Regions from separate parts of the Massilia sp. LXY-6 genome, predicted to be linked through region 1. Evidence: predicted binding sites of a transcription regulator. Region 1 holds the regulator's gene; each other region holds the start of a gene.
What was found. Region 1 encodes FNR, which switches genes on or off when oxygen is low (the NO sensors DNR and NnrR bind a similar motif). Its sites were predicted from a motif close to TTGATNNNNATCAA; they were not measured.
Positions count from the first base shown of each region.

Region 2: a site for FNR is predicted at 1,513-1,526, ahead of ACI48D_RS24360 (carbohydrate kinase). Genes of this name have one in related genera too.
Region 3: a site for FNR is predicted at 1,193-1,206, ahead of ACI48D_RS12060 (isocitrate lyase). Genes of this name have one in related genera too.

Region 1 covers NZ_JBKFGF010000051.1:44,311-46,576, reverse strand. The annotation lists gene ACI48D_RS21250 (DUF885 domain-containing protein) at 1-265, shown strand, start outside; gene ACI48D_RS21245 (EthD family reductase) at 314-628, opposite strand; gene fnr (fumarate/nitrate reduction transcriptional regulator Fnr) at 728-1,498, opposite strand; gene ACI48D_RS21235 (cytochrome ubiquinol oxidase subunit I) at 1,701-2,266, shown strand, end outside.
Region 2 covers NZ_JBKFGF010000072.1:6,370-8,635, forward strand. The annotation lists gene ACI48D_RS24355 (pseudouridine-5'-phosphate glycosidase) at 1-216, opposite strand, end outside; gene ACI48D_RS24360 (carbohydrate kinase) at 219-1,334, opposite strand; gene xapA (xanthosine phosphorylase) at 1,697-2,266, shown strand, end outside.
Region 3 covers NZ_JBKFGF010000023.1:101,187-103,452, forward strand. The annotation lists gene ACI48D_RS12060 (isocitrate lyase) at 1-1,153, opposite strand, end outside; gene ACI48D_RS12065 (oxidoreductase) at 1,514-2,266, opposite strand, start outside.

The sequences.
Region 1 (2,266 bases):
CAAGGGATGGACGCGCCAGCAGGCGATCGACTACGGCATCGGCGCCCAGGAAGTGGAGCGCTACGTGGCCTGGCCGGGTCAGGCCTGCGCCTACATGGTCGGCATGCTGCGCATCCTCGAACTGCGCGACAAGGCGAAACAGGAACTCGGCGACAAGTTCTCGCTGCCGGCCTTCCACGACGTGGTGCTGAAGAACGGTTCGGTGCCGCTGGATGTGCTGGGCGAGATCGTGCAGCGCTGGGTGGCGCAGCAGAAGCAAGCCTGATGCCCTGAGGTCCTCACCCGGCGGCGCTGTTGCCGCCGCCGGGTGAGCTTATCCGACCACGACCTCGCTGATCTGGATGACCGGGGTCTGGTTGGTGTAGTTCGGAATATCGGCCATGATTTCCTTCGAATGCGGACCGAAGCCGGCCTGGAAGGCATCGACCGAGTCGCAGAACAGGTGGCCCATGGCGATGTAGGGCGTATTCGATGCGGACGGGCCGGCCGAAATCGCCCTGTCCACCGTGTAGTACTTGCAGTAGTCGCCCATCAGCTTCTTCACCATGGGCATGTGCTGCTCACGGTAGTAGGCGTCGTCGAAACGTGCTTCGGGACTGTTGGGATACATGACGCTCACCTTGATCATCGTTTGTCTCCTTCTTGTGGGTGGCTCGAGCATATGAGCTCATCGTGCCCCGAAGTCCGGGCCTTGGCAAGTACTTGATGCGCGCTGAAGCACGCGCACTCACGCCATCGGGCTGCACTGCTCCGTCCCCGCCGCCATCGCCTTCAAGCGCGGCAGGTCGAGCAGGGTCACTTCGCGCTTGTCGATCGCGACCAGCCCCAGTTTCTTGAAACGCGACAGCAGGCGGCTGACGCTTTCGATGGTCAGGCCGAGGTAGTTGCCGATGTCTTCGCGCGACATGCGCAGGGCGAACTGGGTGGGCGAGTAGCCGCGGGCGGCGTAACGAGCGGATTTATTGACGAGGAAGACGGCGAAACGCTGCTCGGCCCGCATATTCCCGAGCAGGAGCATGACGTTTTGCTCACGTGTAATTTCCTGGCTCATGATGCGGTGGAAATGGCGCAGCAGGGCCGGCACGTGGCCGAACAGCTCTTCCAGGTTGGCGAAGGGAATCTCGCAGACTTCGCTGTCTTCCAGCGCCACCGCATCGCAGCGATAGCGGTCGCCACTGATCGCATCCATGCCCAGCAGTTCGCCGGCCATCTGAAAGCCCGTGATCTGGGCTTCGCCGGCGGCATTCACCTGGTAGGTCTTGAAATGCCCGAAGCGCACCGCGTACAGGTTGCGGAACGGCTCCCCCATCTTGTACAGGGCTTCGTCGCGCTCGAGGCGGCGGCGGCGCCCGATGATCTTGTCGAGGCGGTCGATGTCCGCATCCTCCAGGCCCATCGGCAGGCAGAGCTGGTGCATGCTGCAGGCCGCGCAGCTGGCCTTCAGCGCTTGCACGTTGAGGGGCTTGTTGTCGCTTGGGAAGGTAATGGCCTGGGTCATCGCGAAGGAAGGAGGCGGTTGGCTGTCGATATCCGGATTATACGGCCCGTTGCTGCGCTCGGGGCCGCTTGCCGGCCCCGGTCTTGACGGCCATTTCATATACTGTGGCATTTTTGCCGGACCGGCCCCTTGCCATCCTGCCAATCGTGCGCGCCCTGGCCCATGCTAGATTCTGCACACGACAATAGCGAGGGGGACTTTCATGTTCGGCTTGGCGGCATTGGACCTGGCGCGCGTGCAATTCGCGTTCACGATGTCGTTCCACATCCTGTTCCCGGCCATCACCATCGGCCTGGCCAGTTACCTGATGGTGCTGGAGCTGTGCTGGCTGAAGACGAAGCGCCAGGTGTTCGTCGACCTCTACCACTTCTGGCTGAAGATCTTCGCCGTCGACTTCGGCATGGGCGTGGTGTCCGGGATCGTGATGGCTTACCAGTTCGGCACCAACTGGAGCTATTTTTCGGAGTACGCCGGCGCCATCACCGGGCCGCTGCTAGCCTACGAGGTGCTGACCGCCTTCTTCCTGGAGGCCGGCTTCCTGGGCGTGATGCTGTTCGGCTGGACCAAAGTCGGGCCCGGGCTGCACTTCCTGGCCACCTGCATGGTGGCGCTCGGAACGCTTATCTCCGCCACCTGGATCCTCGGCTCGAACAGCTGGATGCAGACCCCGCAGGGCTACGCCATCGTCGATGGGCGCATGGTGCCGGTCGACTGGCTGAAGATCGTCTTCAATCCCTCGTTTCCCTACCGGCTGGTGCACATGTCGAT
Region 2 (2,266 bases), on a different contig from region 1:
TTCGGACAGGCCGATGCAGATGCGGCCGTCGATGATGGCGATGGTGGCGGGAACTCCGCCGGCGTCGCGGATCACCTGCTCGACTTCGCGCGCGGTCTGCACGTTCTGCGGGTAGGGCATGCCGTGGGAGATGATGGTGGATTCGAGGGCGACGACCGGCTTGCCGGCGGCGCGGGCGGCCTGTACTTCCGGGGAAAACTGGAGAAAAGCTTGCATGTTCAGTCCTGGGTGTTCGTGTTGAGTGGAGTGGCGGGCTCGCCGGCTACGTCAAGCAGGCTGTCCGGCCCGAGGCGCGGGTGCACCGTTTCTGCCACGCCGAGGGTCAGCGCCGACAGCTTCAGGCCGCGGCGGCAGGCCAGCCCGAGGTCGTCCGCGTCCTGCATCAGCGACCAGCACACGGCTGCCGCGAAGGCGTCGCCGGCGCCGGTGACGTCAACCACCTCGGCGCTGTGCGCGTACAGGCAGACGATCTGGTCTTCACCCGCGCCGCCGCGGGTGTACAGCACGCCCTCGGCGCCGCGCGTCACGACCAGGTCGCGCACGCCCTGCGCCCGCACCTCGGCCACGGCCGCATCGAGCTCGGTCTCGCTGGCCAGTTCGCGCCCGACCCGCGCCGCGAGCTCGCCGCGGTTCAGGATCAAAAGGCGCACGCCGGTGAGGTCGTCTGGCAGGCGCGCCATCTTCGGTTCCGACACCGCCACCAGCACCAAGGGCAGCTCGCTGCGGCGTGCCTGCGCCACCAGGGCATCGACCGTATCGAGCGGCAGGTTGAGGTCGGCCACCACCAGCGCGCTGGCCGCGAGCTGGGCCTGGCGGCTGTCGAGGAAGGCCGGATCGAGGCGGTCGTAGAGGGCCATGTCGGCCAGCGCGACCACCATCTCGCCATCCTGGTCCAGCACCGCCGTGTAGGTGCCGCTGGCCACATCCGGCAGCTGGAGCGTGCCGCCCAGGTCGATGCCCAGCTGCTCCGCATGCGCGAGCAGGGCGGCGCCCGAGCTGTCCTTGCCCGTCGCGGTCAGTAAAGCAACCGGCGTGCCCAGGCGCGCCAGGTTCTCGGCGATGTTGCGCGCGACCCCGCCGAAGGATTCGCTCTGGCTGGCGGGATTCGAGGTATGCAGGGCGATGCCGGCCAGCGAACGCAGCTTGCGGTCGAGGTTGGCCGCGCCGATGCAGGTGACGGGCCGGCGGTCCGGCAGGACGTAGGCGCGCCCCAGCAGCTTGCGCTCGCGGATCAGGCCGGCGATGTGCCCGGCCACGGCCGAGCGCGACAAGCCGAGGCTGATGGCCAAGTCCTGCTGCGCGATGAAGGGGTTGGCGCGGATCAGCTCAAGCAACTGTTGTTTTTTGGAGTGCTCGGTCACGGTGGGAGACAGTCAAATGGATATAAACAATTGTTTTGGATGTTAAACACTTGTTTGGATGGCGTCAACGCAAAGATGCCGTCCCTCTGACTGGGGCGGGCTGAACGATGTATCTCCAGGCATCGAGCGAGAATCAGTTATTTATACATTCTATATATAAATCAAGCAAAAATTTGGTATTTGCCATACCAATCCACGATAATGCATAGTTCGATCATGTTGGTGCGCCGAATCCCGCATTCCGTGCGTCGCCCGCAGTAAAAGGCCTCTCCGGTCCACCCAGCATCAATACAGCAATAGCCCAACTCCAAGCGAACATCACAAGGAAGCCATCCATGCTCAGCAACACCCCATTCGAAGCCGCCGACGTCATCCGCGCCCGCAAGCCCGGTTTCACGCCGCGTGTGGCCCTCATCCTCGGCTCCGGTCTCGGCGTGCTGGCCGAGCAGATGAGCGATGCGGTGGCGATCAGCTACGCCGACCTGCCGGGCTTCCCGATCAGCACCGTGCACGGCCACGCCGGCGAACTGGTGCTGGGCACCCTGGCCGGCGTGCCGGTCGCCTGCATGAAGGGCCGCGGCCACTTCTATGAAGGCTACGGCCCGGGCGTGATGACTTCCGCCGTGCGTACCCTGAAGCTGCTGGGCTGCGAACTGCTGTTCGTGACCAACGCCGCCGGTTCGCTGCGTCCTGAAGTCGACGCCGGCAGCATCGTGGTGCTGAACGATCATATCAACATGCTGCCCGGCAGCCCGATGGCCGGCCCGAACGACGAGCGCTTCGGCCCGCGCTTCTTCAGCATGGCCAATGCCTACGATCTCGACACCCGCGAGCTGGTGAAGGCCGTGGCGCAGGAGAAGGGCATCACCCTGCACGAAGGCGTCTACCTGTCGACCCCGGGCCCG
Region 3 (2,266 bases), on a different contig from region 1:
AGGTCCAGTTGAAGGATGGGCTGTTGTTATAGACCAGCTTTGCGTTGGGAATGAGCTTGCGAATCTCCTTCACCATGCCGCCGATCTGCGCGATATGCGGCTTTTCCGTTTCGATCCACAACAGGTCGGCACCGTGCTGCAGCGAGGTGATGCAGTCCAGCACGCAGCGTGCTTCGCCCGTCCCTTCGCGGAACTGGAACAGGTTGCTCGGAAGCCGCTTCGGACGCACGAGCTTTCCATTCCGATTGATGACCACGTCGCCATTTTTCATCGAGTCGGCGGACACCTCTTCGACGTCCAGGAATGCGTTGTACTGGTCGCCAAGGTCGCCAGGTTCATGCGTGACGGCGATCTGTTTCGTCAAGCCTGCTCCCAGAGAATCGGTACGCGCCACAATCACGCCATCGTCGACGCCCAGTTCGAGGAAGGCATACCGTACCGCGCGGATCTTGGCGAGGAAGTCCTCGTGCGGAACGGTGACTTTGCCGTCCTGGTGACCGCATTGCTTTTCGTCGGAGACCTGGTTTTCGATCTGGATACAACAAGCGCCCGCTTCGATCATCTGCTTGGCCATCAGATAGGTTGCCTCGGCGTTACCGAATCCGGCGTCGATGTCCGCGATGATGGGCACCACGTGGGTCACATGCTCGTCGATCTGGCGCTGGATGGCCTCCTTGGCGGCGCCCGAGGCGGCATCGAGCTGGCGAAACAGGCCGCCAAGCTCGCGGGCGTCGGCCTGGCGCAGGAAGGTATACAGCTCCTTGATCAGGCCGGCGACCGCCGTCTTTTCATGCATCGACTGGTCGGGCAGGGGGCCGAATTCCGAACGCAGGGCCGCCACCATCCAGCCCGACAGGTATAAGTAACGGCGATCGGTGTTATTGAAGTGCTTTTTAATCGAGATCATTTTTTGCTGGCCGATGAAGCCATGCCAGCATCCAAGCGACTGGGTGTACCTGGACGGGTCGGCATCGTAGGCCGCCATATCGGCGCGCATGATCCGCGCGGTATGGCGGGCGATGTCGAGCCCCGTTTTAAAACGGTTTTGCGTCCGCATGCGCGCGGCCGATTCCGGATTGATTGCATTCCACGCGCTGCCGTGCAGGGTCTTGAGGCTGGCAATGGCTTGAATATCGTTTTGATACTGAGACATGAATAACTCCAGGGTTTGCGGATTGAATGAAAAAGCCGGTTGACTTGTCTCAATAATAAATAGGTTTGCTGCACTGCGACGATGCGCGCGCAGGATATGTAAAAGAAATAAATCATTTAAATACAAGGGATTGCGATCTTGTTTCCGTATCGTGGAACGGTCTCTTGTGGTGCGAAATATTCTTGCGCTGCACGGCAGCAGGGAGTTCATAATGCGGAATCATGTTCGGCGTTATGAAAAAAAGGGCGCAACAACACATGAATGCGGGACGCGCTCGCGCTGCGGCGAGGCCGGCGCAGCCCTTGCAGGCCGCGCGGATGGGAAAGCGGTTCCGGCGCGCGGCGCCGGATCTTCCGTTTATCAGGCGGCTATTTTGACGACGGTGCGTCCCTTTACGCGACCTTGCAGGAAATCGTCGAAAGCGGACGGCAAGGACTGGAGCTCGATCGTCCGGGTAATGTCGTGCAGATGGCGTGGCTTGAGGTCGGAAGCCAGGCGGCTCCAGACACGTTCGCGCGTCGGCGAACCCATGTAGCCGGAGTCGATGCCGAGCAGGCTCACACCGCGCAGGATGAAGGGGAACACCGTGGTGTCGAGTTTGATGCTCGCCGCATTGCCGATGCTGGCGACGGTACCCGCCTGCTTCATGGTCGCCAGCATCCAGTGCAGGATCGGTCCGCCCACATTGTCCACCGCGCCGGCCCACTGTCCCGCCTCGAGTGGCCGGACCTTCTGATGATCGATGGAAGAAGTCAGCTTCACGCCGCTTGCCCCGAGCCCGCGCAGGTAGTCCTGCTCCGCTGCCTTTCCCGTCAGGGCAAGCACCTCATACCCCAGGCATGCCAGCATGTCGATCGCCAGTCCGCCGACGCCGCCGGTCGCGCCGGAGACCACGACCGGGCCTTTGGCGGGAGCCAGGCCGTTATCTTCCATCCGGACGATCGCCAGCCCGGCGGTGAAGCCGGCGGTGCCGAGGGCCATCGCTTCGAACAGCGTCAATCCGCCGGGCAAGGGGATCACCCAGCTGGCCGGTACACGAGCGTATTCGGCGTAGCCGCCATGGTGCGAGACGCCGATGTCGAAACTGGTGGCGATCACCCGGTCCCCTGGACT